DNA from 3 places in the Cytobacillus dafuensis genome. Region 3 is predicted to be linked to each of the others. Evidence: riboswitches for the same ligand, from Rfam matches in the RefSeq annotation. Region 3 holds a riboswitch; each other region holds the start of a gene.
What was found. Region 3 has a riboswitch for S-adenosylmethionine ahead of metK (methionine adenosyltransferase). Riboswitches for the same ligand answer to the same signal wherever they lie in the genome.
Positions count from the first base shown of each region.

Region 1 (10,733 bases), 220 kb from region 3:
CGCATTTCATTGATTCCTTTGGAAACAACCTTTAATGCATCGATATCAAGACCCGAATCGATTTCATCAAGAATCGCAATCTTAGGTTCAAGCATCATAAGCTGCAGAATTTCATTACGCTTTTTCTCTCCACCTGAGAATCCTTCATTTAAATAACGTTGTGCCATATCCTGATCCATCTCAAGGAAATCCATTTTGCTGTCCATTTTACGGATAAACTTCATTAATGAGATCTCATTGCCTTCCTCTTGGCGGCTATTGATCGCTGAACGTAAAAAGTCTGCATTTGTTACCCCGCTAATTTCACTTGGATATTGCATAGCTAGGAATAGACCTGCACGTGCACGCTCGTCAACTTCCATTTCCAGTACATCGTCACCATCAAGGGTAACGCTTCCTTTAGTTACTTCATATTTAGGATGACCCATAATTGAAGATGAAAGTGTTGATTTACCTGTACCGTTTGGTCCCATGATTGCATGGATTTCTCCACCTTTTATTTCTAGGTTAACACCTTTTAATATTTCTTTGCCTTCAATTTCAACATGAAGATCATTAATTGATAATTTTGAACCTGCCATTACTATACCCTCCATCAATAAAAGAAGATTTTATCTTACGGCAGTTAGCCGCAACCCTCTATTCTCATTTTATTCTCATTACAATCTTATAACAAATTAAAAGTGTTAGCAACTCTCTTTCACTTATTTAACAAGTCATTCGTAGTGGAAACTAGAGGTATATGTATTTATAGTTTTTTTTGATTATTAAACCCCATAAAATTCACCTTATTTATTTTAACCTTGCCCATTAATATCATGTATGAAGAGGGAATTATCAAGAAACAGATATTTTAAATACACACTTTACTTTAGTACGTTAATAATCTTTAATTTTCTTATTAGTTGAAAAAAAGGAGATCAGCACTTAGCTGAGTCCCCTTTTCTTCCTTATATTATAGGTTCATTTTTTATGAGTGAATTTTTCTCTCGAAATCAGCAACCATCTGCTTGCTTTTTATATAGTCTTCTTGACGCTTTTTTTCTACTTTCATTCTTACTTCGTGTTTTTGACTATACAATGCATACCCAACACCATGGGATCCACGCATAGCTTTTTCCATATCGTGTGTGTAATTTAATTGCAGCTGGTTGATAAAAACCAATCCTTTCATCAGTTCGGATTTTTTTTTTACGTTAAGATTTTACACCGAACTGAAATGAATTACAAAGGTGAAAATAGGAAAAAAAACATCATAATAAGTGGATGAAAACTGATTAAAACGCTTACATCTTTATTATGCTTTAAATATTGTGAGAATTCGTAAGAAAGAAAGTATAAAAATTTTTTTAAGAAATAAATTGATGCAATAATTCCTGTATGGTAAGCGTTATTAAACAATGCCTAAAATTTAAAAAAACTCGCCTATTGGCGAGTTTTCATTAAATTAGAATGCAGGAACAACTGCACCTTTATATTTATCAAGAATAAAGTTTTTTATATCTTCAGAGTGTAGTACTTCTATTAAAGCTTTGATCTTTTCACTATTTTCATCACCTTTACGAACGGCAACAATATTAACGTAAGGTGACTCACTTCCTTCAATAGCAATTGAATCTTTTAATGGATTCAGACCCGCATCAATAGCATAGTTTGAGTTAATGACAACCGCATCGCCCTCATTGTTATTATATATTTGCGGTAATAACGATGGCTCATATTCAGTATCAAATTTAATATTTTTTGGATTTTCAGCAATATCCTCTAAAGTTGCAGCTGATTTATCTACACCTTCTTTTAACTTGATAAGACCTTCAGCTTCTAGAATTGCTAATACACGACCATGGTCAGCTACAGAGTTACTAATAATAATATGTGCCCCATCCGGTAATTCGCTTAAGCTTTTATATTTTTTAGAGTACACACCCATTGGCTCAATATGAATGGATCCTGCATTAACGAAATCATATCCATTTTCCTTGATTTGAAGTTCCAGATATGGAATATGTTGAAAAAAGTTTGCATCTAATTCTTTTGATTCTAACGCTTTGTTTGGAAGAACATAATCTTGAAATGGGATAATTTCTAAATCAATGCCTTTTTCTTTTAATAATGGTTTTGCTTCTTCAAGAATTTCAGCATGTGGCACATTGGAAGCACCAACTTTTAATGTTGTATCTTCTTTACCTGAATCACTTGCACTGCCACCATTATTTTCCTCTTTTGTTCCGCATGCTGCAAGAACTAGTGCTACTGTAAAAGTTAATACGAATAATAGCCATTTCTTCTTCATCCCACTAACACTCCTTATCGTTTATCTAATTTATTTGTAATAAAATCGCCAATAAATTGAATAATAAATACAATAATAAGAATGATGATCGTCGCCATAAGAGTTACATCATTTCTAGTTCTTTGAAACCCTTCGAGATAGGCGAGATTCCCTAGGCCGCCTGCCCCAATCACACCAGCCATAGCTGTATAACCGACTAAAGCAATTGCTGTTACTGTAATCCCTGAAATAAGCGCAGGCATCGATTCAGGTAAAAGTACTTTAAAGATAATCGTACTTGTCTTTGCCCCCATTGATTTTGCCGCTTCAATTACACCTTTATCAATTTCCCTCAATCCGATTTCTACCATCCGTGCATAGAATGGCGCCGCCCCGATAATTAATGCAGGCAGAGCCGCATCTTCTCCTATCATTGTTCCTAGTAAGAACATCGTAAAAGGAATTAAAAGGACAATTAAGATTAAGAAGGGAATGGACCTAAAGATGTTAACAAAAGCACTTATTACTTTGTTAATGACGTTATTCTCCCAAATATTCCCTTTAGAAGTTAAAAACAATAATAATCCTAAAATGATGCCAAGAATAAATGTTGCAATAACCGAAATGCTTGTCATATAAAGTGTTTCAGTTGTTGCTTCCCACATCTTTTCCCAATTAACATTTGGAAACCAGCTATTAATCATTCGAAATCACCTCCACGCCTACTTGCTTGGAATGGATGAAATCAATCGCCCTTGTAATCTCAGAATCATCACCATCTAAATGGATAAACAATGTTCCAAATGAACCAGTTTGTGTATGAGAAATATTCCCATGAAGAATATTTACTGTAATATTGAAATCCCGAATAAGATTGGTCATAAGCGGCTGTTCAACTGCTTCGCCGACAAAGCTCAATTGGACGATTTGACCATGTGGATAAGATTCAAGAATTTGTTGTATTGTTTCCTTCGTTTCCTCAGATTCTGTCACTTGATGGACGAAGCGCTTAGTAATTTGTGCTTTAGGGTTTTTAAACACTTCCATTACTGGACCCATTTCAACAATCTTCCCGTTTTCCATTACCGCAACTCTATGACATATCTTGCGGATTACATGCATCTCATGAGTAATAAGGACAATCGTTAACCCTAATCGTTTATTGATATCGACTAATAATTCAAGGATGGCATTCGTCGTTTCAGGGTCTAATGCCGATGTGGCTTCATCACATAATAATACTTTTGGATTGTTTGCCAATGCTCTTGCAATCCCGACTCTTTGTTTTTGACCTCCGCTTAGCTGCGACGGATAGGCATCCTCTCTTCCTTCGAGGCCAACAAGCTTTATTAATTCATCGACACGTTTTAATCTTTCCCCTTTCGGCACACCAGCAATTTCAAGGGGAAAGGCGATATTCTCACGTACTGTCCGTGACCAAAGTAAATTAAAATGCTGGAAGATCATGCTTATTTCCTGGCGAGCTTTTCTTAAGCTTTTTCCCTTTATAAGTGATACTTCATTATTAGCAACAACGACGTTCCCACTTGATGGGATTTCAAGTCCATTCAACATCCGAATTAATGTACTTTTTCCAGCCCCGCTATAGCCGATAATTCCAAATATTTCACCTTCATTAATGTCTAAATTAACTTCATCGACTGCCTTTACTTGGCCCTGCTTAGAAGGAAAAATTTTCTGTACATTTTTGATTGAAATCATTTATGCTTCACCCTCTTCATAACCCATTTTTCATGGTAATGAGAAATTAAACTTTACTTTTGTATTTTACCTTTAGAATATAAGTACTTATTCTTTAAAAAAGAAAATGCCCTTCTGACATGAGCAGAAAGGCATGGGTAATCATATCCTTTCTCTCATCTCCCAAAGCTATAAATAGCTTTGTGTGAATTGGCACCATTTCATTAAATGACGGTTGCCGGGTTTCATCGGGCACATCCCTCCACCTCTCTTGATAAGAGCATAGCATCTATATTCAATTAACACTGTACATTAATTAAGCATTTCTCATTTATGAATGATATCGTATCACGGATATGAAGAGGGGTCAACGGTAATTTTTTGGAATTTACATTCCTTTTATCACAAATTATCTATCTATAACGATGTAGTTGTTATGAACGATACTGTACCAGTTGCGGCCTCAATTGCCTGTTCTAAATCTTCTATTAGATCATCGGCGTTTTCGATTCCAATTGATAGTCGAACTAAGTCTTCTGAAACGCCAGCTGCTTTTAACCCTTCAGAATCTAATTGCTGATGTGTCGTGCTGGCAGGGTGAATTACTAAGCTTTTAGCATCCCCTACATTAGCCACATGCGCCCAAAGTTCAAGATTATTAATGAACTTTGCTCCCGCTTCTCTTCCACCTGCAATACCAAATACGACAACAGATCCTGCTCCCTTTGGTAAATATTTATCTGCTAATGCTTTATCTGGATGATTATCACTTCCTGGATATAGGACCCAATTAACGGCTGGATGCGCTTCTAAATATTCAACCACTTTCTTTGTATTGGCAATATGCTCTTTCATTCTTACATGCAGGGTTTCGAGACCAAGTGTGAATTGGAATGCATTTTGTGGACTTAATGCAGGCCCTAAATCTCTAAGAAGCTGAACTCTCGCTTTTATAATATAAGCAACAGGACCAAGCGCTTCACTGTAGACTAGATTATGATAGCTTGGATCAGGCTCTGTAAACCCAGGGAACTTAGGCGAATTCCAATTAAATTTCCCCCCGTCTACAATGATTCCTCCTAATGCTGTTCCATTTCCCAACAGCCATTTCGTAGCAGAATGAATCACTATATCTGCGCCATGTTCAATTGGTCTGCATAAATATGGCGTTGCAAAAGTATTATCAACAATCAATGGTACACCATTCTCATGTGCTATTTCTGCTACTTTTTCAATATCTAATACTTTAAGACTTGGATTTCCAATTGTTTCTGCAAAAACAGCTTTTGTTTTCTCATTAATCGCTTTTCGAAAGTTTTCAGGATTTTCTGGGTCAACAAATTTTACTTGGATGCCGTACTTAGGTAGTGTAACAGCAAAAAGATTATACGTCCCACCATAAAGATTTGATGCTGCAACAACTTCATCCCCAGCTTGAGCAATATTTAGAATGGCTAATGTAATAGCAGCCATACCACTGGCTACCGCTAATGCACCAACTCCACCCTCTAATAATGCAACCCTTTCCTCAAATACAGTCACGGTTGGATTGTGAATACGAGTATAGATATAACCAGGCTCCTTCAATCCAAATAGATTGGCTGCATGCTCTGTGTTTTTAAATTGGTAAGCATTATTCTGGTAAATCGGAACAGCTCTTGCACCAGTTACAGGGTCTGGCTGCAGACCGCCATGTACGCCAAGTGTTTCTAATCGATAGTTTTTTTGCTTCTCTGTCATATTTATCTCTCCTTTTCTTTTCGTGCATTGAATCATTTTTTTGCTTATGCTGCTTTTACTACTTAAAAGAAGAGTTGAAAAAACCCTCTTCACAAGAAGAGGGTTGGTATCATCTCTTCTTATCTTCCAGAGCATGAATGCTCTGCTGGAATTAGCACCGTGTAATGTACCGGTTGCCGGGCTTCGTAGGGCCAGTCCCTCCACCTCTCTTGATAAGAATATTCAGTTTTACTTACTCACTTAAGTTATTAAAGAGATACTAACATACGAACAATAAGCAGTCAATATTAATTTTGAAATTTCTGATAAAAAAGCACAAGCGCCTCATTCAACCTCATAAATAGCATATGCTCTCACTTTTAGTCGTGCGATGAATATACTGTCGAAGCCTTTCTTATGGAGGTATACCTTTTTTAAAACCATATTTTCTAACGAACCTTACATAAGAAAAAGAGTGATTCTAAAAATAGTACTTTTCGAAATGTAGCTTTAACAGTGATTCCACTTCCAGTGATCGCATCTCTTAATTTCTCTTGTCCTGTTAATATCGAATAAATCCTTTCTTTTGGTCCTGTAATGATTGCATCATAGATTTGATCAGGATCGGGAAAGTGTACGGTAATTTCACCATCACGAAAGAGTAAGGGTATCTCTTCAATCTCAGACTTAATACAGATTGAAAAAGCATTGCCCCTTAGCAATTGATTTATATGTCCATTTGATTTTACCTCTTCTATAAATGCCGTTGCTAATTCAACCATTTTTACACCTCAGTTTGTTACAAGCTTACTTTATTAGAAGTAATCAATATTCATATTCTATACTTCTACATCGAAGGAAATCACTCCTCCATTTTTCATTCGACAACCCCAGAGCAAAAAAAGACAATGCCTCGACGATTTTCAGCATTGTCCTTCATTTCCCAAGAAATATGTCATATTCCCATAAAATTCAAAATGTTTTTGCTGCTGTTGCAGCCTTTTTTGTCTTATTATAGTTCCTAAAAACAATATAAAAATAACTAGAGCCGACTAAGTATAGTGCAGCAGTAATAGAAAACACAAGTGCATATCCCCAATAAGCTCCGTATTTAACTACAATTCCAGTTGATACAGGTCCCATAACTGCCCAGCCTAAATTAAAAACCATTTGATTAACCGAGTTGGCCAGCCCTTTCATAGAATCATCAACTTTAGACATCATAAGTGTTATTTGAATTGGATTACCAGCATTCATGAGTGCTTGTCGGAATAAAAACCCAAGTGCTGCAAGCCATAAATTTTCTGTATAAGCGGTTAGGAGAAGAAAAGGAAGTGACGTTAATTGAAGAATGACTACCGCTTTAACCTCACCGACTTTACGCACAACCATTGGACCAATAATCATAGCGACTGCTGTTGCAGCTTGCCCCATGGATATGATAAATCCTATCATAGAATTAGTTGCAGAAAAACGATCTGCAAAATATAAATTAAGATAAGGAATGACTAATCCAGCTCCAATCCCTATCATAAGCTGGGCAAATGCGAATAGAAGAATGACTTTGATATTTTTATTATTACTAAAAATCTTTATTGGTGATTTTTTATTTATGTCTTGGTTCTTCTTCGCTTTTTTAGGCGGATCCTTAAATCGTATAACTGGTATTAACCCGATAAGAAAGATAATCCCCCCAATGAGAAGAGTAAATCGAATACTATTTAGTGTTGTTGTGAACATCGAAAAAATATCCGTGAAAATACCTCCGCTCAGGTTACCTATAACATTTGCCCCAGTCATGACTGCAAAATGGATACTAAATAAATGGACTCTTTGCTCCGGTTTTGAATTTTCTGCTAGCCAAGGTATTCCAGAAACTTGAACAAAAGCAATCGTCAATCCTGTAAAAAAGGCAAAGAGAAGCAAAAGGGATTGGGACTCGATAACACCTCTAAATAAAAGAACAAGTCCTGAAGCTGCTGTCCCAAACAGCATTGCTTTTTTTCTCCCTATTCGATCACTTAAAATACCAGCGGGAATTAGGATTATTGCAGTTGCTAATGCTGTCATAGAGATCACTTGCCCATTTATCTTCTCAGAAAAGCCAAGCTCCCGAATATAAAAATTATAAATCACCATAAAGATTCCTAACCCAATTTGTGTAAAAATATTTGCAAAAATGGCTTGCTTAATATTATGGTTATATCCGCGAATTTGAGTTGCCCATTCTTTATAAAATGCCATTGTTTTTCTCCTTGTAACTATTTCGCATCCCTAAATATAATAACTGCTTTTGGAAGCACTTGTAAATAAATAAGTAGAGAATTCTGAAAAAAAACCTTCACTTTTGGTCTTACAAAGCTTTCCTTATCTTGCCGCATTGTCGACACTACTGGTCCTTTATGTCAGGGTAGGCACTAAAGCTAGAAAAAATAAAAAATGCCAAGCGATTTCACCTGACATTTTTTTAGATGGTTTTTTTTATTTTTTCTAATAAGTAGGGAACGGAATGAAAGGCATACATTTTTTCATCAAGCCTGCCTTCCTTAAAAATCAAAAGACAAGGGACACTTTCAACTTCCCATTGATCAGCGATATCAGATATATAATTCAAATCCGACTTCCCTATCGACAAATCTGACATTAGTTCCTTAATGATCATTAACATTTTACCAGCTACCTGACAAGTACCGCATAGAGGCGTGTAAAGGTAAAGTAAGCCAGTTTTTTTGTCGTTAATGAATGCTTCAATTTCTTCCCGAGACCATTCCTGCAATCATATCATCCTTTATCTAAAAACTCCGTATAAACATCAATATTAGCTCCAAGTAATACAGATGCTATATGATGTTCAGGTGCAGTAGCAACCTCCCTATACATCCGGTCTATATAAAGATGCTCTGCCTCTGGGAATTCCTTCTTAAACTGCTTTCGCAGCTTTTCACCTGCTGCGTCTGCATCCACTAGTATAAAAACATCTTTATCATATAGCATATCTATTAGTTCATCTAGCTTCGTGATGCCAATTGTACCATTTGTACAGATAATATCTACCGGCTCTCTGACAATCGCCTGAACTTTTCTCTTATCTGTTGTTCCCTCTACAATGATTACTTTTTCCGTTAGCTCATCATTCATCCTAATCACCTGAACTGAGTTGTAATTTTTCCGATCAACTATGGGTGGATAAACATTCAAATATGGAGATTTTCTTACCTTACCATATTCATTATTCTTGATAATGGTGTGGATATCCTGCCATTTAACCATTATTAATTAGTTTGCCTCATGTTAGCCACACCTATAAAGCAATGGATGAAAAATCTCATCTAACGTTCTAAAACTATTGAAAAGGGAGCTACCATAATTGTGATAGCTCCCTTTCCATGTCTTCTCATGTGCTAGGGAAATCTACTTTCTTACCCAGCTACTAGATATTGAATTAATCTTCTTTTACCATTTCTTCATATTGTTCAGCAGTCATCAGTTTGTCTACTTCACTAGCATCAGATAGCTCAACAACGATCATCCAAGCTTTTTCATATGGTGATTCGTTAACAAACTCAGGATTATCGTTTAAATCTTCATTAATAGCGACAACTTTCCCACTAACTGGTGCATAAAGCTCAGATACAGTTTTAACGGATTCAACGCTACCGAAAGGCTCGTCCGCTTTAATTTCGTCTCCTACCTCTGGAAGCTCAACAAATACGATATCTCCTAGCTCAGATTGAGCGAAATCAGTGATACCAATACGAACTTGCTCGCCTTCTGTTTTTACCCACTCATGCTCTTCTGAATAACGTAGTTCTTTAGGTGTGTTCATTTTTAAACGCCTCCAATTTTTATGATATTTGATGATCGTAAATTCGATCTCTTCCTTCATCATGGCAAAAAGAATGATGTTTTTCAATCTTTTTTATGAAATCCATGATTTTTCGTAATCCTCTTCCTTAAAGCCAACTGTAACCTTATGCCCATCTGTTAATATTGGTCGTTTTATAAGCATACCGTCTGTAGCCAATACATCAAGCAGTTCATCATCTGATAGTGTTTTAACCTTATCCTTTAACCCAAGCTCCCGGTATTTCATCCCACTAGTATTAAAGAATTTCTTAATGTCTAAACCGCTATTTTTGTATAGCTCCTCCAGTTCGCTGCGGGAAGGTGGATTTTCAGCAATATGTACAGCTTCATAACCTAAATGATGATCATCCAACCATTTCTTGGCTTTTCTGCAGGTACCACATTTAGGATACCAATAAAAAGTTAGAGCCATTTTTTTCACCACCATTGTCTAGCATGTCCAATCAAAAAAATAAATTTACAGCTTTAAAGGAAATACTATCATAAATTTTCATTTATTCATAACATTTGATACACAGGATAGTTCGACAAATATCCATTTATTCGTTCATAAAAGGAAACAATTTAATATAGGGCTATTTTCTAAGAGATTGTTATTTCTAGATATTAATCATTTAAAGTTTTCAATATCTATTAATGATCGTGAGCACGTCAAAGCCTATAATAAAGACTCCCTTCTTAGATGAAGGGAGTAAATTGGCATATTATAAAATGTATTTCTCTGCTTCAATTATTTTATCAGCTGCTTCACGTTTCTTCGCAATCACATTAATCGGTGTATGGCGTGTGAACTTACGGAGTGCTGAAATCATCATTCTTAAAGCATCACCTGTTTCAACTGCCACGAGTGTTTCTTTTGCATCTTGCTCAATTTTATTAAACGCTTCTTGGCAGAAGGTTTGTGTATAAAGTAGCTTTTGCTTGCTCTTTTCTACACCGTCTTTTTTAATCGCCTTTTCTGTACGAAGAACGGCAGATTCCATTGAATAGGCATTTGAAATAATATCAGCAATATTTACTAAAACTTCCTGCTCTTTTTCAAGTGCTTTTCCGTACTTTTGTGCAGCTAAGCCTGCAGCAAGAAGACCGATTTTCTTCGCATTCTTTACTAAATATTTTTCCTGAGCAAGTGGCTCATCACCTGGCTCTTCAGGCATTAGCATCATCAGCTCTT
Region 1 covers NZ_CP042593.1:4,039,614-4,050,346, forward strand. Annotated here, with positions in the region: gene sufC (Fe-S cluster assembly ATPase SufC) at 1-581, opposite strand, end outside; gene FSZ17_RS19320 (YuzK family famiily protein) at 971-1,174, opposite strand; gene FSZ17_RS19325 (MetQ/NlpA family ABC transporter substrate-binding protein) at 1,448-2,293, opposite strand; gene FSZ17_RS19330 (methionine ABC transporter permease) at 2,308-2,976, opposite strand; gene FSZ17_RS19335 (methionine ABC transporter ATP-binding protein) at 2,969-3,994, opposite strand; SAM riboswitch class I at 4,147-4,254, opposite strand; gene FSZ17_RS19340 (O-acetylhomoserine aminocarboxypropyltransferase/cysteine synthase family protein) at 4,391-5,713, opposite strand; SAM riboswitch class I at 5,830-5,932, opposite strand; gene FSZ17_RS19345 (hypothetical protein) at 6,142-6,474, opposite strand; gene FSZ17_RS19350 (MFS transporter) at 6,665-7,936, opposite strand; gene FSZ17_RS19355 (thioredoxin family protein) at 8,160-8,468, opposite strand; gene FSZ17_RS19360 (toprim domain-containing protein) at 8,474-8,830, opposite strand; gene gcvH (glycine cleavage system protein GcvH) at 9,135-9,518, opposite strand; gene FSZ17_RS19370 (arsenate reductase family protein) at 9,612-9,971, opposite strand; gene FSZ17_RS19375 (acyl-CoA dehydrogenase FadE) at 10,264-10,733, opposite strand, start outside.
Region 1: another riboswitch for S-adenosylmethionine. It lies ahead of FSZ17_RS19335 (methionine ABC transporter ATP-binding protein); the one in region 3 lies ahead of metK (methionine adenosyltransferase).

Region 2 (10,733 bases), 1.3 Mb from region 3:
CTTTGGCTGTAATTTAGGTGATCCAAAAAACCAATCAACATTTTGGAAAGCAATTTCTTCAAACGTTTCTTCAGGCTCATACGCTTCTGCTTTTTCTTCCTCTTGTTCTTTATTTTCTGCTTCGTTTTCCTTATTTTTAATTGTATCCTCTTGTTCTTTCTCTCCTAGCTTGACTTCTTCCTTTGTCACTTTTGTCTCTTGGGAACAGCCAGCAACAAGAGCTAACAAAAATAGTACGTAACCTATAGATTTTACTAATTTCATAGATTTTCCTCCAACAGATAGATAATTCCTAATATTTATAAAGTAAACCATTTTTTACCTGCTATTATAAGGTTCGAAAGTCCTTTTTTTTCTATTCTTACAATTTACTGTTTTCAAAACGGAAGGAAACCTTTACAATGGAGTGAATAGAAAGAATATTCATTCCATTCTACAGGAGGTAATGCAAATGAAGATTATGAGTAATGAACAGTTGGTCGTCTCTTATCGTGATGCATTGAAGTCTGGTTCGGAGAAAGAATGGATTCAGATATTAAAAATGGAAATTAAAAAAAGAGGTTTAAAGCCAATAAAAGCAAAGTAGTATTAATAAATAAATAATTCAATGGGCTGTTGATAAGTCTTTAAAAGTAAAGCATCTAAGGAAACTGACACGTTTTTCCTTAGATGCTTTTTTAATGGAGATTTTTTTTAAGAAAGTAGCTATTACTTCACATTCAAGTGCTATTTTTGCCTTTTCTTTTATATCTTCAAAGACCGTCTTCGTTTCTTTCATTTATTTCACCTGTATTTTCAGCACTTTCATTTCCCATATGCCGCTGTTTTTTTAGTTCAAAATAAGTATCCATAACTCTTTCTGAAAGTTCAAGATTCATATTATGGCCTTTCCCAGAGTCATATGCCCAAGGTACAATAACTGCGATTGCCATTTCCGGTTCATCCGCTGGTGCATAGCCAACAAAGCTTAAATTAATGACTTCATGAAGCTCTTTGCCGAATTTTTCTTCTTTATCAGGTCCATCATAAAATGCTTGGGCAGTACCTGTCTTGCCTGCAGGGTTATAATTCTTGTCTCCAAAAAAACCATAGGCTGTTCCACCAGCCTCCTGTGTAACTTTACGAAATCCATCATGAACTCGTTTGAACCATTCTTCCATCCCTTCTGCGCGGTTAAGAACTTTCGGAGAAATTTCTTGTACAATTGGACCGATCTCGTCATTTTCCATTAATGGATCGTGAATCGATTTTACAATATGAGGCTCCATTCGATTGCCACCATTAGCAATAGTAGAAACATATTGAGCTAGCTGCATATTTGAATACGTATCATACTGGCCAATGGAAAAGTCCAGAAGTAAACCTGGGTTTGCAGCTTGACCTTTAAATCCAATTTGTTCGTTCGGAAGATCAATTCCGGTTTTCACACCAAGGCCATATTGTGCAAAAGATTCTCTCATTGTTTTAAACCCATATTCAAGATTTAATGGTAAGGTGCCATTAGGTATGTACTTACCATCTCCAATGTTAATAGCTATGTGAAACATATAAACGTTCGAGGACCTTTTTAGTGCATCAAGATCATTAACAACACCAAGGGGTTTCCATGACTTTTTCACAGGTGTTTGATGAATTATCATCGGAGTGTCTACATATCTATCACCTGGCTTGATTGCCCCAGTATTATACCCCGTCATGATCGTCGCTCCCTTAACTGCTGAACCGACGTTATATGCCATTGAAATATTGCCAAGTGCATCATCCTGCATTACTTCTTGGCCTGTTTCCTTATCTTTAACAATTTGTCTGCCTGCCATTGTAAGTACCTCTCCTGTGCGTGGATCCATAATAACAACATTGGCGCGATCCAGCAATGAAGTACCACTAATATTTTTTGCTTTCTTTAACTCTTCTTCAATAATCTTTTCTGTTGCTTGTTGTAACTCCATGTCAATACTTAGTACAAGATCCTGACCTCTTTTTCCATCTGTGATCGGAATCGTTTCAAGAACCTTGCCTGCTTTATCCGTTACATTTTTGACTTTTGCTTTTTGGCCGTGCAGAACCTCTTCGTATTGCTGTTCAATATAGCTCTTTCCTACCCGATCATTTCGACTGTAATCCCTTGCTAAAAAATACTCCAGCTGCTCAGCAGGTAAACCTTCATCAGATTCTGTCACCTTGCCAAGAACAGACCTTAATGTTGATTCAAAAGGATAGTATCTTTCCCAATCTGTTGTCGTATCAACACCAGGAAGAAACTTAAGATTTTCACTTACAAATGCATATTCTTCAGGCGTTACATCTCTATTTTTTACAATTTGAGGTGTCAAGGCATATCCAGTTGAAAACTCTCTATATATGGCAAGAACTTCTAAATCCTCTGCAGTGAGCTCATTCAATTCTTCCTCAGTAATGCGATCACGTTTTAACCGGTAAATTTTCTTGTCTAATTCTTTTCCCTCAAAATTTTCCTTCAATTTATCAATTTCTTTTTCAGAAACCTTTTTATCTGCTCGTTTCTGATTTTTCATAATCCAGAAATCTCTTTTATCTCCCTCTTGAACCTTATCAATATCCTTTTCTATGAGCTTAGCAAGCTTATTTGCTACTTTAAGCATATCATCTTGCTTAACTCCTGCGTTCTTTGTATAGGTAATAGCATTTTGCGGAATGTTTTCAACAATCACCTTTCCTGTCCGATCATACATCTTTCCCCTTGGTACAGGATTATTGACGGTTACATCCTCTGTTCGTTCAATCTCCCGTTTATAATCGTCTCCATACACAATTTGAACAACACCTAATCGAAGAATCAATACAGAAAACGATATAAACACTATCAAAAATAAAAGGTTTAAGCGGAATGGAATATGTGACTTTTTTTTCTCTTTCTTTTTATTCAATTTCAATCGACCCCCTCCCTCCTTTGAAAAAAAGTTAACTTGTTTCTTCCTTATCTCATTCTATAAGAAATTACTAAATATTTCTATATATAGAAATTGTTACATCAAAAAAGCACGAGTTTGCTAACCTATACATGAGCACTTAATGTAGATTTGAAAAAGTGAAAAACAGATTGAGGGGGTAAAATTTCTGATGTTTTAAGTATTAAAAGATAATAGAAATGCTGCTAATTCAAAGCTTGTATTAAGTTATAATCAAACTATTTTATTTAAATGAATGAAATAAAAAAATAGCCCTCTTATTTTGATTAATCTTCTTTCAAAATAAGAGGGCTTATCCTATTGTAAAATCAAAATTTTATAGCACTTTCTGAATCGAACTTGTTACATGACAACATTATTTATTTTAAACGTCTTTTTAATAATGAACTGCACCCCAATTGTTAGACACAACTGACAATTGGAAGTGCAGTTTTTCTATGGCAAAATATACATTTGATGAGAAACTTTAATAAACAGCTGTACTATTAATTAAGCTTCAAAAAGTAATGATTCAGGGTCTTCAATTAATTCTTTTACTCGTTTTAGGAAGGTTACTGCTTCTTTTCCATCGACGATCCTGTGATCGTAAGAAAGAGCAATATACATCATTGGACGATTCTCCATTCTTTCCGCATCAATTGCAACAGGGCGAAGATTAATCGCATGCATACCTAAGATTCCAACTTGTGGCCCATTCAGAATCGGTGTAGAAAGTAACGATCCAAATGTACCGCCATTTGTAATTGTAAATGAACCACCTTGAAGGTCTTGAAGAGATAGCTTGTTATTTCTTGCTTTTCCTGCAAGATCCATAATATCTTTTTCAATTTCTGCAAAGTTTTTGCGGTCGGCATCTCGAACAACAGGGACAACAAGGCCTTCATTAGTGGAGACAGCAACACCAATATCATAATACTTTTTCAAAATAATTTCGTCACCTTGAATCTCAGCATTAAGTAGCGGGTTTTTCTTTAAGGCTGCAACAACGGCTTTTGTAAAAAAGGACATAAAGCCTAATTTTACATCGTTTTCTTCAAAGAATTGATCCTTGCGCTTTTTGCGAAGATTCATGACATTGGTCATATCGACCTCATTAAAAGTAGTAAGCATTGCAGCTGTATGCTGAACTTCAACAAGACGGTTAGCGATTGTTTGGCGGCGGCGCGTCATACGAATGCGCTCTACTGGCTTACCAGATTCTTGCAGTACTGCAGCTTTCGGTGCTGGTGCTGGTACCGATTTCTGCTGCGGGTTAAAGGAAGATACATCTTGGGCACGAACTCTTCCAAGCGGATCAACGGTTGGAATTTGTGTTAAATCAATACCTTTTTCTCGAGCCATTTTTCTAGCAGCTGGTGAAGCAATTGGGCGTTGTGTTTCGTTGTTTTCTACTTGAAGTGCTGCGTTTTGCTCAGGCTGTTTCACTGTTTCATCAGGAGCTTGCGCTTTTTCTTCTTGTACTGGTTCAGCTTGAGCAGAAGCTCCAGTCGCTTCACCGTTTTCATCAACTACAGCGATCGTTTCGCCTACATTGACATTATCTCCTTCTTGGAATCTAACTTCTTTTAATACTCCTGAAAAATCAGAGATAATTTCAACATTAACTTTATCTGTCTCTAATTCAACAACATAATCACCTTTATTAACAAATTCACCTGGTTTCTTTAACCATTGTGCAATTGTTCCTTCTGTAATCGATTCTGCAAGCTCAGGTACTTTAATTTCAGCCACCTTATTTTCCTCCTTCATGTTTACGAGTTAATGCTTCTTCAATAATGCGGGCCTGTTCTATCTTATGAATAACCGGGTCCCCCTCTGAAGGACTAGAACGGCGACGTCTTCCTACATAATTTACTTCAACGCCATCTTTTGTAATTGCTTTTAATCTCGGCTCTACAAAGAACCATGCACCCATATTTTTTGGTTCTTCCTGAACCCATACGATTTCTTTCAAGTTTGGATAACGGTTAAATATTTCTTCAATGGTATTCATCGGGAATGGATAAATTTCTTCTACTCTTAATATATGGAACCATTCTTTATTTTCAATACTTTTTAGACTATCTGCTAAATCAATGGCCATTTTTCCACTTGCCAAGACGATACGTGTTACTTTTTCAACATCCTTACCAAGTAATGACTGCTCGAGTACAGGCTGGAATTCTCCTTCACTTAATTGAAGGCCACTTGAAGAAACAAGAGGATGACGTAATAAACTTTTCGGCGACATAATGACTAGTGGTCGCACCTCTTCACGATTCAAAATGGCTGCCTGTCTGCGTAAAATATGAAAATATTGAGCAGATGATGTTAAGTTGGCGACGGTCCAGTTATTTTCAGCAGCTAATGATAAAAATCTCTCTAATCGAGCACTTGAATGTTCTGGTCCTTGTCCTTCATAGCCATGTGGCAGCAGCATAACAAGTCCAGATTTTTGTCCCCATTTTGCACGTCCAGCAGCGATAAACTGATCAAATATGACTTGAGTAGAGTTGGCAAAATCTCCAAATTGCGCTTCCCAAAGCACTAGTGTTTCAGGTGCAAAAACATTATAGCCGTATTCAAATCCGAGAACAGAAGTTTCAGATAGTGGGCTATTATGAATCGCAAATGATGCTTTCGCTGATGGTAATAAATGAAGCGGTGAAAATGATTTTCCAGTTTCATTATCATGCAAAACGATATTTCGATGGGCAAAAGTTCCCCTCTCGGAATCCTGACCTGTCAAACGAATCGGTGTTCCATCCTTTAGAATAGAGGCAAATGCCAATGTTTCAGCATGTCCCCAGTCGATTTTCCCATCACCATCTAATGCGTCCAGTCTTCTCTTCAATATTTTTTCAAGCTTATTGAAAATAATGTATTTTTCTGGGAACGCTAATAGATCTTGATTAATTTCTTTCAAAGTTTCAAAAGGGACAGCAGTATTTAAGTTTGGAAGACCTTTTTCTACTATTTCTGGCGTATTCATTGATTCGATATCAATTTTCTTATCAGGAACCTTTTCATAGGCAGCTTTTAGCTTAACAATTACGTCTTCTTCCAATTGTGCAACGGCTTCCTTAGTAACTGCTGATTCACTTACTAGCTTTTGACTATAAAGTTCCTTGACTGTTGCATGGGTATGGATAATTTTATACATCAAAGGATTCGTTGTCATTGGCTCATCCATTTCATTATGACCAAAACGACGGTATCCGATAAGATCAATTAAGAAGTCCTTTTGAAATTTTTCTCTATATTCACATGCCAATCTTGCGGCTGCCAAACAAGCTTCCGGATCATCTGCATTCACATGTAATATAGGTATTTCATACCCTTTTGCTAGGTCACTTGAATACCTGGTTGATCGTGAGTCACGTGATTCAGTTGTAAATCCAATCGTATTGTTCGAAATAATATGAATGGAGCCGCCAGTATTATAGCCTGTTAACTGCCCAAGATTGAGAGTTTCTGCCACAACTCCTTGACCTGGAAATGCAGCATCTCCATGGATGATAATTGAAAGTGCAGAACGATAATCAACTGCTGGATATCCTTTTTCTGAACGCTTATCCTGAGCAGCACGTGTATATCCTTCTACAACTGGGCCAACAAATTCTAAATGACTTGGATTATTCGCTAGCGTTAGACGGGCAATGGTTGTGTTTTCAGCTATAATTTTTTTATCTAAACCTAGATGGTATTTTACATCCCCTGTCCATCCATAACTAATGCCAATTGAACCCTCTGAAGGAACTAGCTCCTTATTTGGTGCATGCTGAAATTCAGCAAAAATCATTTCATATGGCTTCCCAAGAACATGGGCTAGGACATTTAGACGTCCACGGTGAGCCATACCAATATTGATTGTCTTTGTCCCATTCGTAACGGATTCAGTAACAATTTCATCAAGCAAAGGAACTAACGTGTCAAGACCTTCAATGGAAAATCTCTTTTGTCCTACAAATGTTCGGTGAATGAATTTTTCAAATTCCTCTACTTCAGTAAGTCTCTTAAGTACTTTCGTTTTTTCTTCCGTTTTTAATTTAGGTTTTAGACTGCTTGTTTCAACTTTTCTGCGAAGCCAGTCTTTTTCGTTTTCATCATATACATGATGAAATTCATAAGCGATCGTATCCATGTATACACTTTTTAAATATTCAATTGCATCATAGCAAGTTTTTAGAGGAATAGGCGCATCCTTACAGATTACACCTGCAGGAAGTGAATGAAGATCCTCCTCTGTTAAACCGTACTGAGAAAGCTCAAAAAGATTTTTTTCAGGTTTATGATCCTTTAATGGATATATATCTGCAGCTCGGTGACCGTAAGATCGAATATTATCTGCCAGACGGATAACAGCCAGTGTTTTTTCTAATTGATTAGCTGATGTATATGAGACGCTAGCTTCTGCTTTTGGAGAGCTCGCTTTTACATCAATTGGTGAACCAGTTGTATCAAAATAGGCTCTCATATCTGGATCTACTGATTCTGGATTTTGTAAATAATTTTCATATAACTCGATGACATAGCCAAGGTTCGGGCCATAAAAACCTTCATCAAAAGGCCTCTCACCATTCAATGGCTTTTTCATGAAAAAAACCTCCATCACTGTATTGGAAAAAACCTATTTCCTCATTAACCTCTCCCAAAAAAACTATAAAATGTAAATTAAAAGAATAATATTATTTTTCAGGGATAAATAATTTCCAATGCAATTTTATCACGATAAAGTGACTAATTCAAAGGTTTTAAACATACATATAGTGTAAATTTCCCTCGTATATGTAAAAACAAAAAACTTATTCTGATAAAATAATTACAATATTTAGACAATAAACTTTTATCTCTTCTTCGCTTACAATTTTTGCCTCTATAATTCGTATAGAAAAAATAGTTATCAGAAGGGATTGACTTTTCAGAATGTAATAGTGTAAAGTTTAAAAAAATTGAATACGAATTTCTTATCAAGAGAGGTCGAGGGTAAGGCCCAGTGACGCCTCAGCAACCATCAATCACATATGATTGAAAAGGTGCTAATTCCTGCAAGTTTTTTTAAAACTTGAAAGATAAGAAGAATGGCGCTGTTTCTTTTGAAAAGTCTTCTTCTTATAAGAGGGCTTTTTTTATTTTTTATCTATAAAAAAACTAAGTTTACTAACCTATTAAAGTGAAATTCAATGCAAAAAATACTCATTTGATTAAGGAGTGTTCATGATGCGTAAGGTTGATACAATACTTGCACAAATCGGCAATCGAAGTGAAACGGCTACAGGGTCTGTTAATCCTCCTGTATATTTTTCAACTGCCTATCGCCATGAAGGGATTGGTCAGTCAACTGGATTCGATTATATCCGTACTGGTAATCCGACAAGGGCTTTATTGGAAAAAGCAATTGCGGAGCTTGAAGAAGGTGATCAAGGTTTTGCATGCAGCTCTGGAATGGCTGCTATACATACCCTCCTCTCACTTTTTCAATCCGGTGATGAATTTATCGTGTCAAAAGATCTTTATGGTGGTACATATAGACTCTTTGAACAAGGCTTCAAAAAATGGGGGCTGCAGTGCAAATATATTCGAACTTTCTCTGAAGAGGTTCTTACTAAGGAAATTTCTTCTCAGACAAAAGCGATATTCATTGAAACGCCTACAAATCCATTAATGGAGCAAACGAATATTTCAGAAGTAGCTTCGTTCGCTAAAAAGCATAATTTATTACTTATTGTTGATAACACTTTTTATACACCTATTTTACAACAGCCTTTGAAATTAGGAGCAGACATTGTTATCCACAGCGCAACCAAATACATAGGCGGACATAATGACGTATTGGCGGGCTTGATTGTTGCTAAGGGAAAGGATTTATGTGAGCAGCTTACACTTTATCACAATGCGACAGGTGCGGTGCTTAGTCCCTTCGATTCTTGGTTGCTTATGAGAGGGATGAAAACTCTTGCCCTCCGAATGGAGCGACATGAAAGAAATGCACAGAAAATTGTAGACTATTTATCAAGTCATGATGCAGTTACGGATGTCCTCTACCCAGGACGTGGAGGAATGATATCTTTTCGGATCAAAAATGAAGAATGGATAAATCAATTTTTGCAAAGCCTTAACCTTATTTCATTTGCTGAAAGTCTTGGAGGAGCTGAGAGCTTTATTACCTATCCTGCTACCCAGACTCATGCTGATATACCAAAGGATATTAGAATTGAAACTGGAGTATGTAACCGATTATTACGATTTTCAGTAGGAATAGAAAATACAGAAGATATTATTCATGATTTAGAAATTGCATTTGCCAAAGTCATGGAGGGGGTGGCGATATGAGTGATGCAAATGACTATTCATTTGAAACAAAGCTTCTACATAATCAGCATAAGTTTGATCCATTAACAGGTGCGGTTAGCGTAGCCATACAACATGCCTCCACCTTTCATCAGAGCGATTTCAATACATTTGGCAAATACGATTATGGCCGAAGTTTAAATCCTACACGTGAGGCACTTGAATCTGTTATTGCGGAGTTAGAGGAAGGAACACATGGATTCGCTTTTTCCTCGGGGATGGCAGCCATCTCCACTGCCTTCCTCCTATTATCACAAGGTGATCATGTAATCATTACGGAAGATGTGTACGGCGGGACATTCCGATTCGTCACGAAGGTTCTTTCACGATATGGAATTGAGTACACATTTGTTGACATGACCGATTTAGAGGCTGTAAAGAGGGCTGTTCGTCCAAATACGAAGGTGTTTTATGTAGAAACACCTTCCAATCCCCTTTTAAAGGTTACTGATATTAAAGCAATTTCTTCGATTGCAAAAGAGCATGAGGCATTAACATTTGTTGATAACACTTTTTTAACGCCTGCCCTGCAAAGGCCCCTTACTTTAGGAGCAGATTTAGTACTGCATAGTGCAACGAAATTTTTATCTGGTCATAGTGATGTCGTAGCAGGTTTAGCAGTTGTAAAGAATACTGAACTAGCGAAAAAACTAGGGTTTTTACAAAATTCTTTTGGTGCAATTTTAGGAGTCCAGGATGCATGGCTCGTTCTGCGTGGACTGAAAACATTACATGTCAGAATGGATCAATCTATGAAATCAGCAAGGAAACTTACATCGTTTTTACAAAAAAATCCAGTAATTAAACGAGTATATTACCCTGGAATTGCCGATCATCCGCAATTTCAAATCCAAATGAGACAGGCTTATGGCCCTGGTGCAGTCATTTCATTTGAACTTGAAAACGAACAGGCAGCTAAAGAGTTTGTTTCAAACATAAAAATTCCTGTATTTGCCGTAAGCTTAGGAGCAGTTGAATCAATCCTCTCCTACCCTGCAAAAATGTCTCATGCATCAATGACAATAAAGGAAAGACATAGCAGAGGAATTACGGATGGACTTCTCCGTCTATCCGTCGGATTGGAAAATCCCGATGACTTAATCAGTGATTTTACATCTTCTTTATCACTGATTAACGAGGTGTAAAACTCCATTTTTGAAGTTTCAATTGATCGCAGATTAACGGGCTGTAAGACCCCCACTTCAAGAAGTTGAGTTAAGAATAAATTTCTAAGTGGGGGATCAACAGCCCGTAAAAGCCCGACGACGGACAGGATGTCCTAGTCAGGCGAAAGCCACAGGACGTGGCGTTTTGAGCGTGATTGGTTCAACTAACAATCAGTGGGGAATGAAGGAAAACCCCCACTGATTGAAGTTTCACTTTATCTATTACATTTAAAACGTATTGCTAAGGAGGATGGAAATGAGTTTCCTAGAAAGAATGAAAGATGAAATT
Region 2 covers NZ_CP042593.1:2,488,020-2,498,752, forward strand. Annotated here, with positions in the region: gene FSZ17_RS11795 (hypothetical protein) at 1-264, opposite strand, end outside; gene sda (sporulation histidine kinase inhibitor Sda) at 452-586, shown strand; gene FSZ17_RS23385 (hypothetical protein) at 605-778, opposite strand; gene FSZ17_RS11805 (peptidoglycan D,D-transpeptidase FtsI family protein) at 753-2,906, opposite strand; gene odhB (2-oxoglutarate dehydrogenase complex dihydrolipoyllysine-residue succinyltransferase) at 3,438-4,679, opposite strand; gene sucA (2-oxoglutarate dehydrogenase E1 component) at 4,681-7,524, opposite strand; SAM riboswitch class I at 7,892-8,006, shown strand; gene FSZ17_RS11820 (methionine biosynthesis PLP-dependent protein) at 8,148-9,260, shown strand; gene metC (cystathionine beta-lyase) at 9,257-10,423, shown strand; gene FSZ17_RS11830 (bifunctional homocysteine S-methyltransferase/methylenetetrahydrofolate reductase) at 10,701-10,733, shown strand, end outside.
Region 2: another riboswitch for S-adenosylmethionine. It lies ahead of FSZ17_RS11820 (methionine biosynthesis PLP-dependent protein); the one in region 3 lies ahead of metK (methionine adenosyltransferase).

Region 3 (10,733 bases):
TTTTGAAGGTTCATTAACAGGCTCGGCTGTTTGATTACATGCCGCTAACATAAAAATAAGAAAAAAGCCTGTTAAAATCGATAATGTTTTTTTCAAAATTTGACACTCCTTTATGTTTATTCACCTATTATATACGGAAAAATTAGGTGCTGGTTTCAAAAATATGAAACTTCATACTTTATTCACAAAAAAATCCAAATAAAATAGGACATTAGCAATAGGAGATTTATCGTAGATTAACGGGCAGTAAGACCCGGCTGATGGAAGAATCACTTTATACAAGTTATAATTGAAATATATTTCCATAGTTGAAAAGAGGGATAATATGGAATCTTTTAAAGATGCAATTGGTGGTTCGGTCCGACTCTCATATAAACCTGGTTCTTTCGATAAACTTCCTGAACATGTTCTGGTCATTTGTAAATTAGGAGATAAATGGCTGCTAACAAACCATTCAAAAAGGGGATTGGAATTCCCAGGGGGGAAGGTTGAGATAGGTGAATCTTTGGAGGAAGCGGCTAGAAGAGAAGTAATGGAAGAAGCCGGTGCCACTATTTCAAAATTACAATTCATTGGTGAATATGAAGTTACCCAAGATGGTACGACATTTGTGAAAGCAATTTTCTATGGAATCATTGATGAAATGGTAAGGAAGGAACATTATTTCGAGACTTCAGGGCCCGTTCTCGTTGAAGGAGATATATTAAAATTAAGATGGGACTCACAGTACAGTTTTATTATGAAGGATAAGGTCATTGAAAAAAGTGTTAGCAAAATAATGGCAGCAAATTAGAAAACGGCATTTTTTTATGCCGTTTTTTTTAAGATCCGTTTTTTATTAATTTTTTCTCAAGCAGTTCAACAAGCTGATACATAACGGTCGCAAAGATGGCGATGACAAGAAGTGACAGCATCACTAGGGTGAAATTAAATACTTGGAAGCCGTAAATGATCATATATCCAAGTCCTTTTGATGAAACGAGAAATTCGCCGACAATGACTCCAACCCAAGATAGCCCGACATTGACTTTTAGTGTAGAAATAATGACTGGAAAGGAAGCTGGTAAGATTGCTTCTTTAAAAATTTGCAGCCGTTTCGCTCCAAAGGTTTGTAACACTTTAATATAATTTGGATCAACTTCTTTGAAGGCAGTGTACACGACAATGGTTGTAATGATGATGGAAATGATGGCACCCATTGCGACAATTGATGTGAAGCTAGGACCTAACGCTACGATTAATATTGGTCCAAGTGCAACCTTTGGCATGGAGTTAAGAACGACTAAATACGGATCTAATATTTTTGAAACAAAAGGTGACCACCATAGGATTGCAGCAAGAAATGTTCCTAAAATGGTACCGAGAATAAAGCCAAATACTGTTTCTGATAATGTAAAGCTTAAATCGATAAACAATGTACCATCCTGAATTTTTGTTAAAAGCAATGTCCAAACCTTTGAAGGAGAACTAAAGATAAGAGGATCGATCCATTGCTTCTGGCTTGCAAGCTCCCAGCCAGATACGAAGAAAAGAAAGATAATAAGTTGGTAGAAGCGAACCCATCTTTTTTCACGTTTCAATGAATGGAGATATCTTTGATGAAGAAGATCAATGTTTGTTTGCGGGCTCAAGGGACTCCAGCTCCTTCCAAACAGTTTGAAATATTCGGGAATAGGCTTCATGGCTTCTTGCCTTGAATGGTGTTTCTTCCCGCAATTCTTTCGGTATAATAAATGTTTTATGAAGCTTTCCTGGGCTTGCAGAGAACAGGAAAACGCGATCGCTCATGGCAATGGCTTCACCAATATCATGTGTAACGAGAATAGCCGTTTTTTTAAAGGATTTTAACGTATTAGATACGAGATCCTCGAGCTTTAATTTTGTTTGATAATCTAAGGCGGAAAACGGTTCATCAAGCATTAACAGCTTCGGTTCAGTTGTTAAGGTTCTTACGAGGGCAACCCTCTGTCTCATCCCACCAGAAAGCTGTTTTGGAAACTGTGACTCTACTCCTTTAAGCCCCATTTGTTCAAGTAAAGTTAGTGCGTACGCTTTTTTAGTGGAATCAAGCTGATTGCTAATTTTAAGACCAAGTAAAATATTTTCCTCAATTGTCTTCCATGGAAAAAGGTAATCCTGTTGGAGCATATAGCCAATGCTCTGTCCTGTTTTTTCTACTTTTTTTCCTTCTAGGATTACGGTACCCTCTGTTGGCTGAAGAAGGCCGGCAATAATGGAAAGCAGGGTTGTTTTTCCGCATCCGCTTGGGCCAAGGAAGGAAACAAATTCTCCTTCCTCGACCGCAATCGAGACATCGGTGAGGGCAGTTGTAGCAGAGTTTTTAGTAAAATAGGTATGATGAATTCCTTGAACGTTTAAGAAATCCATAGAAGCCCTCCTCTTAAAAGGTTTATTCATGACACTATCCAATTTATTTTTTCATGACACTTTTAGCAATATCTGTGTTGACAAGGGTTTTATACTCAACACGCTTAGGAAGTTCCCCGGCTTTATCCATAATGTTTTGCAGATTATCCCATTCTTCATTATCTAGGATTGGATCTGTTGCAAAGGATCCTTGGCTTTTATAGCGATCCACAACCGTTTCAATAAGATCGAGGTCTGTGTTTTCGAAGAATCCTTTTATAACCTCTGCCGTTTCTTTTGCGCTGTGGGAATCGACCCATTGCTGCGCTTTATAAATTGCTTTCGTGAATTTTTCCACAGTATCATTATTTTCTTTTATAAAGCTCTCCTTAGTCATAAAGGTAGTATATGGAATATGCCCAGATTCCGTACCAAAGGAAGCGACGATATATCCTTTGCCTTCTTTCTCAAAAACGCTTGCAGTTGGTTCGAAAAGCTGAACAAATTCACCTGTACCTGAAGCAAATGCAGGTGCGATATTGGCAAAATCAACATTTTGAATCAGATTTAAATCTTTATGAGGGTCAATTCCGTGTTTTTTCAGTACAAATTCACCGGCCATTTGCGGCATTCCGCCTTTGCGCTGACCAAGGAAGGTTTTTCCCTTTAGCTGATCCCATGAGAAATTATCAATTTTGGTACGTGAAACAAGGAAGGTTCCGTCTGTTTGCGTTAACTGGGCGAAATTGATGACTGGATCATTGGAGCCTTGTGCAGAGACATATATTGATGTTTCCGAGCCTACAAGGGCTACATCGATGCTATCGGATAGAAGTGCAGTCATTGTTTTATCTCCACCAGCTGTTGTTGTTAGCGTCACATTAAGCCCTTCCTCTTTAAAAAAGCCTTTCTCAATTGCGACATATTGCGGAGCGTAAAAGATAGATCGAGTTACTTCACCAATCCGTACATTTTTAACCTCATCTTTGCCACAGGCTGCCAATGGTATAATAAGTATTGAAATGAGCAGGAGAGAAAAACTAATCTTTAGCCATTTTTTCATTCAAAAGCCCTCCTTAAAAAAACAAATAATAAGCTTTAAAGCCTACATTATCGTATGAGTGTGCCAAAAATGTGTGAATGCCTATATAAAATTTTTATTTGAGAGAATTGAGCTAGAAAAAAATGGTGTTAGATTTTGAGATATCGGCTAGTTTTAGGGGATATCGGTCAGATTAACGAAATATCGGTCAGATTTTCAATAAATCAGCTTGTTCTCCAAAAGAGCTCAGTTAAAAATTTTCGAATATCCGCCACTTTTAGTAGGATATCCGCTACTTTCGCTAAAATATCCGCCAGTTTCAGTAAGATATCCGCCACATTCGGCAAAATATCCGCCAGTTTCTAAAAAGGAGATGATACTGATTGTTAAGTAAACAGAGATTTCCATCCCCCCATCCAAATATTGAATTATCCATTGTAACTTATGAAGTAAATGGATTAAAAGTAAAGGGACTTCTTGCTGAACCAAAAGATGATCGAATTTATGATGGATTTTTATATTTGCGCGGAGGGATCAAAAACGTAGGGCAGGTAAGACCTGGCCGTATCATTCAATTTGCTTCTGAAGGATTTATTGTGTTTGCCCCATTTTATCGAGGGAATCAAGGGGGAGAGGGCAATGAGGACTTTGCAGGAGAAGATAGAGAGGACGCCTTTTCTGCCTACATGCTTTTGCGATCACATCCGCGTATAAAGGGTGTACATATTTTTGGTTTTTCAAGAGGAGGGGTTATGTCTTTATTAACAGCCATTCAATTTCCTGATGCGAAATCGCTTGTCACATGGGGCGGAGTAAGTGATATGTTTCTTACCTATGTAGAACGACACGATTTACGTAAGATGATGAAGCGGGTTATTGGAGGCACTCCAACTAAATTTCCTGAGCGATATGAATATCGCACTCCTCTTTTTTACTTAGAAAACATACAGGCACCGACGTTAATTATTCACGGTGAAAAGGATGAAAATGTCTCAATAGAACATGCATACCGACTTGAGAAAAGGTTGAAAACGCTTGATAAAAAAGTAGAAAGCTGGTACTTTGAAAACTTCACACACTATTTTCCACCCGCTATAAATCGAAGGGTGGTTAAAGATTTAACTGCTTGGATGAAATCGCAAAGTGATTAAAAAAGTAGTAATGGATAATAATCAGACAATGATTACATATCAGATAGAAAATATGATAATAATGCGCCTAAATATCTGTTTAGGTGCATTTAATTATAACTGAAATAATAGTCGTAATTTTCGAAAATAAACACCTCTTACATACCTCGAATCAAATTTTTCAAATATTGTAATTAAAACTTTTCTATTCCGTCTTATGTATAACAGAAAGGAGGAAAGAAAATGGAAGCTGGCCGGCAAATTGAACAATGGTTTTATCATTACGAAAAAGAGATAACAAGATACCTCGTTTACTATACGGGATCTAAAGATGTCGAAGATCTTGTGCAAGACACCTTTTTAAGAGCGTATCTATCCTATGAACGATTTAGATATGATTCTAATCCGAAAACATGGCTTATTTCAATCGCTCGAAATTCAGCAATTGATTACTATCGAAAAAGAACAGCATGGAAAAACCTAAAAGAAAAATTATTAAAGCAAAGTACCATAGATTCTATTCAAATAGATGAAAGCATCGTCCAAAAATCGGAATTGGTTCAATTATATAAAGCTATTAATCAATTAAAAGCAAATTACCGGGATGTCGTGCTTCTTCGGGGGATTGCGGAGCTTTCAGCAGCGGAGACAGCAGAGGTGCTTGGATGGACAACAAACAAAGTAAACGTGAACTTTTATCGCGCGACAAAAAAGCTAAATTTTCTTATGAAGGAGGCTGTGCAAGGTGACCCATCTTTCAGATAAACAGCTGCTAGAGAAAATGCGAAACTTCCCTGATTATGAATTAACGGGTGATCAGCGGGATAAAGTGATGATGGCAATTAGAGCGAATAAGGAAAATAATAAAAAAGTAAACTTTTATTGGAGAAAAGCTGGGGCTATCTGTGCCATACTTGCTATTTTGATTATTGCACCAATATTGCTTTTAGAAAATCTAAAAGGGGAAAAAGCCAATCAACCCGGGAATTTAATTCCTATGGCAGTCAGTGCTGTTCATTTTCCTTTAATAGATGAAAGCGGAAATCCAACTCGTGCAGAATATAACTTTGGCATACCTAATAAAGTCAGTATCTTAAGCCCTCCCGAATGGGTTGCAGAGGATTATAGGGGTGTAGGCAAATTATTGATCTTTTTATGGGGGGAAAAGGAAAATCTTTTAAATAAAAAATTACAAATCATAGGCATTCATACTGATACAGGCCTTGAGCTTGAAATGACAAATAATCTTATATTGAGTTCAAGTCCATATGATGCCACGGCACATGCTGTAACAAGTTTTAAGGTTTTTCCTCATTCAGGCAACTGGAATTTAAAATTCATGCTTGAAGGAAAGGAATATGCAACGTTTTCGATTTATGTAAAAGAGCCCTATGTACAAGTTGGAGATTCGACGCTCTTAATATCACAAGAAGATTTGCAAATTGGACATTACAAAGATGTCTCTCTAGATATTACTGGCTCTAATCTGCCTGAACAAATTGAAGTGGAGTCATTTAATCTTGAGGATAAAAAGAAAGAGGTTTTTATTTTCAAAGATAAAATGGATTTTATTAGAGCAGATACAATGCAAAATGGATCAATGTATACAGGTGAATTAACCTTAAGGAAAAGCGGAAAATATCGGTTGAAGATATTAGATCATTCAGCCATTGTTGAGGTTAAAAAAGCGGAACCATAATGTAAAAAAAACGAAAAGGGTGCCCAATCGGACACCCTTTTTCAATCATAAAATATTAAGCAACCGGTCCGCCCTTTTCTTCAATTTCAGCAGGGACGTTTGCGAATTTCTTAAAGTTTTCACGGAACTTAGAAGCTAATTCTTTTGCCTTTGCTTCATAAGCAGATTGATCTGCCCATGTTTTGTTTGGTTGAAGCACTTCATCAGGTACACCAGGTACATGTAGAGGAATGTTTAATCCAAAGATTTCATCTTTAACTGTCTCTACATTATTTAGTTCGCCTTCTAAAGCAGATTGTATCATAGCACGAGTGTAAGGAAGCTTCATGCGGTTACCAACACCGTATTCGCCGCCAGTCCAGCCTGTATTCACTAAGAATACTTTTGCGTTATGCTCGTCGATTTTCTTACCAAGCATTTCTGCATACTCAGTTGCAGGAAGCGGTAGGAATGGTGAACCAAAGCAAGTTGAGAATGTTGCTTGTGGTGAAGTAATTCCACGCTCTGTACCAGCTAGCTTAGATGTATAGCCGCTTAAGAAATGGTACATTGCTTGCTCTTTCGATAATTTTGCAATTGGAGGCAATACTCCGAATGCATCAGCTGTTAAGAATACAATTGTATTAGGATGACCGGCGATGCTAGGGTCAACAATATTATCAATCGCTTGAAGCGGATATGCCGCACGCGTATTTTCTGTAAGTGTGTTATCATCATAATCGGCTACACGAGACTCAGAATTAATAACCACATTTTCTAGTACTGAACCAAAACGGATGGCATCAAAAATTTGTGGTTCTTTCTCACGAGTTAAGTTAATGCACTTCGCATAGCAGCCGCCTTCGATATTAAATACACCATTTGGTGACCAGCCATGCTCATCATCACCAATTAAGCGGCGATTTGGATCAGCTGATAAAGTTGTTTTACCAGTTCCAGAAAGACCGAAGAATAAAGCAACATCACCTTCAAGTCCTACATTGGATGAACAGTGCATTGGTAAAATACCATTTTGCGGAAGTAAATAGTTCATAACGGAGAAGATGGATTTCTTAATTTCTCCAGCATATTCTGTTCCGCCAATTAGTACTGTACGGCGTTCGAATGATACAATAATAAATGTTTCAGAAGCAGTACCATCAACTGCTGGATCTGCTTTAAAGTTTGGAGCAGAAATAACAGTAAACTCTGCGTGATGATCTAATAATTCTTCATCTGTTGGACGAATGAACATTTGGTGTGCAAATAGGTTATGCCATGCATACTCATTAATAACTTGAATTGGAAGGCGATGTTTTTTATCAGCACCTGCAAATCCTTTGAAGACAAACACTTCATCTTTATCTTGTAAGTAGTTTAATACCTTCTCATAAAGGTTAGAAAAAACTTCTTCTGAAATGGGTTGATTTACACTGCCCCAATCCACTTTATCTTTCGTAGACGCTTCTTCTACAATGTATTTATCTTTAGGGGAACGACCTGTATATTTTCCGGTAGTTGCACAAACAGCACCGGTTGATGTAAGTGAGCCTTCTTTACGATTTAATACCTTTTCCGCAAGCTGAGGAACGGATAGTTGTACCTGAACATTATTTCCTTTTAATAAAGCGTTTAACTTATTCGGAATGCTAACAGAATTCATCTGATAAATACCTTCCTTTATACAGTATTATTTTGATAGTGATTTCAATTATAAATAGTATAACACATTAAGATGATTAGTCTATACTATTCATGAATTTTTTTCTCTTGCACAGTATTAATATCTTTTTTGAAGAAAACATTAAATTAGGATAAATGTGTTAAACTTTAAAGTATTAATGTTGAAATTAGGAATGATTACATGAAAACGATAGCATTGTACGATAAAACATGCTCCTTATGCAAGGAAACGAAACGAATTTTTAAAAAATTTGATTGGCTTCATAAGGTTGACTGGGTTTCGTTGCAGGAATACGAAAAAAGAGATCAGGCCATCCCGTTTGATTATAACAGTTTACGTACAGAACTTCATATAATTACTTCTGGTAGAAAAGTTCTTACTGGTTTTTATGCTGTAAGGTATTTGCTCACGATTTTTCCTGCTACGGTGGTTATTGGAGCTATTCTGTATATCCCAGGAATGTCGATTTTAGGAACTTTTATCTATAAATGGATAGCAAAGAATAGACATAAAATTCTTAGGAAAAATTGTGATAATGGCAGTTGTTCATTATAATGCGCATCTATTTGAAAAAACACCAAATGAACGTAAGAATTTTATTGACATTTTTTCATTATTTCCTTATGATTTAACCTTGAACGGATACTCTCTTATCCCGAGCTGGCGGAGGGACAGGCCCAATGAAGCCCAGCAACCTGCTAATGTTCTTTAATAGCAAAGGTGCTAACCTGACGCAAGGATTGATTCCTTGAACGATAAGAGTGAAAGGCGCGAATCGATTTGCTTCAACCTTTTCACATGGATGGAAAGGTTTTTTATTTTGCATTTTGATGGAAGGCACTTAAAAAGCGCTTAATAAAAACTCCAAATTTATTTCATACTATTTAGGGAATGAGTTCCGTATCAAACTGAGTTTGCTTATGATGATAATAAAAGTTCAAAAAGGAGAACAAAAAGAGCCGAGAAGTTCGAGGAGCGATAGTCGCGAGGACCGGAGTGTATGAAATTAATACATGAGGACCGGAGAGACAGAGCGACGAAGAAATTCGACAGCTATTTTTCCCGGACTTTTTTGAATATCCTCAAAAAGCAATCTCGATTATTTTATATATAAGGAGGAATATCAGAATGTCAACAAAACGTCGTTTGTTCACTTCTGAATCAGTTACTGAAGGTCATCCGGATAAAATTTGTGACCAAATTTCTGATGCAATTTTAGATGCAATTTTAGCGAAGGATGCGAATGCTCGTGTTGCTGCAGAAACGTCTGTGACAACTGGACTTGTATTAGTTGCAGGTGAAATTACTACATCTACATATGTAGATATTCCAAAAATTGTACGTGAAACAGTAAAAGAAATCGGTTATACTCGTGCAAAATACGGCTTTGATTCAGAAACTTGTGCGGTTTTAACTTCTATTGATGAGCAATCAGCAGATATTGCAATGGGAGTGGACCAAGCTTTAGAAGCTCGTGAAGGTAAAATGAGTGATGAAGAAATCGAAGCAATTGGCGCTGGAGACCAAGGTTTAATGTTCGGATATGCTTGTAATGAAACAAAAGAGCTTATGCCACTTCCTATTTCTCTAGCACATAAATTATCACGTCGCTTGACAGAAGTACGTAAAGAGGAGATTCTTCCTTATCTTCGTCCTGACGGAAAAACTCAAGTAACGGTTGAATATGATGAAAATAACAAGCCTGTTCGTATTGATACAATCGTTATTTCTACTCAGCACCACCCTGAAATTAGCTTAGAGCAAATTCAGCGAAATCTTAAAGAGCATGTCATTAACCCAGTTGTTCCACAAGAACTAATTGATGAGAATACAAAATACTTCATTAACCCAACAGGCCGTTTCGTTATTGGCGGACCTCAAGGGGATGCTGGCTTAACTGGCCGCAAAATCATCGTTGACACTTACGGCGGTTACGCTCGTCATGGCGGTGGCGCATTCTCTGGTAAGGATCCTACAAAGGTTGACCGTTCTGCTGCTTATGCTGCCCGCTACGTTGCGAAAAATATCGTAGCAGCTGGTCTAGCTGATAAAGTTGAAGTTCAGCTTGCCTACGCTATTGGTGTTGCACAGCCGGTATCTATTTCTGTCGATACTTTCGGAACAGGCAAAGTAGAAGAGGATGTACTTGTTGACCTAGTTCGCAAAAACTTCGATCTTCGCCCAGCTGGTATCATTAATATGCTTAACTTACGCCGTCCGATTTATAAGCAAACTGCTGCTTACGGTCATTTCGGACGCACAGATATTGATCTTCCTTGGGAACGTACAGATAAAGCAGATGCATTACGTGCAGAAGCTTTGAAATAATAAGAAAAAAGCGGGAGTTACATACAAAATGTAACTTCCGCTTTTTTTTATTCGTCTTATGATTGAAAGCATTTGAATAGATGATTAGGAAAAAACACTGCTCAATTCCTCACAAAGTTCCCGCTATTACATTCACCTTTAATTAACCAAAGAATCCAACCATGACACCATTCATCTTCAAAAATCTATTATAAAAATACATAAAAAAAGTCTGTGTTAAAGCTGAGTATTGAAAATGCTATTTTGTTGTTGATTGTAGCGGAAGGCGTGAGCTCCTCGAAAATGCTAACGCATTTCCTTCGTGCGGTGATTATTCAAAGCTTATTCAATGTCCTGTGGGAAATGCGTGTCCAGGGGTGACCCCGCAGGAGCGTTAGCGACGAGGAGGCTCCCCGACCGCCCGCGGAAAGCGAACGCCTGCAGCGGAAATCAACAAGGAAGTTTAACATAGACTAAAAAAAGAATTAGAATGGGTGAAAAAAGAATGTGTGGCTTTATTGGATA
Region 3 covers NZ_CP042593.1:3,814,700-3,825,432, reverse strand. Annotated here, with positions in the region: gene FSZ17_RS18240 (DUF6612 family protein) at 1-96, opposite strand, end outside; gene ytkD (RNA deprotection pyrophosphohydrolase) at 326-793, shown strand; gene FSZ17_RS18230 (ABC transporter permease) at 822-1,631, opposite strand; gene FSZ17_RS18225 (ABC transporter ATP-binding protein) at 1,609-2,388, opposite strand; gene FSZ17_RS18220 (ABC transporter substrate-binding protein) at 2,432-3,430, opposite strand; gene FSZ17_RS18215 (alpha/beta hydrolase family protein) at 3,793-4,560, shown strand; gene FSZ17_RS18210 (RNA polymerase sigma factor) at 4,783-5,304, shown strand; gene FSZ17_RS18205 (hypothetical protein) at 5,285-6,238, shown strand; gene pckA (phosphoenolpyruvate carboxykinase (ATP)) at 6,294-7,880, opposite strand; gene FSZ17_RS18195 (thiol-disulfide oxidoreductase DCC family protein) at 8,082-8,456, shown strand; SAM riboswitch class I at 8,549-8,663, shown strand; gene metK (methionine adenosyltransferase) at 9,030-10,229, shown strand; gene asnB (asparagine synthase (glutamine-hydrolyzing)) at 10,714-10,733, shown strand, end outside.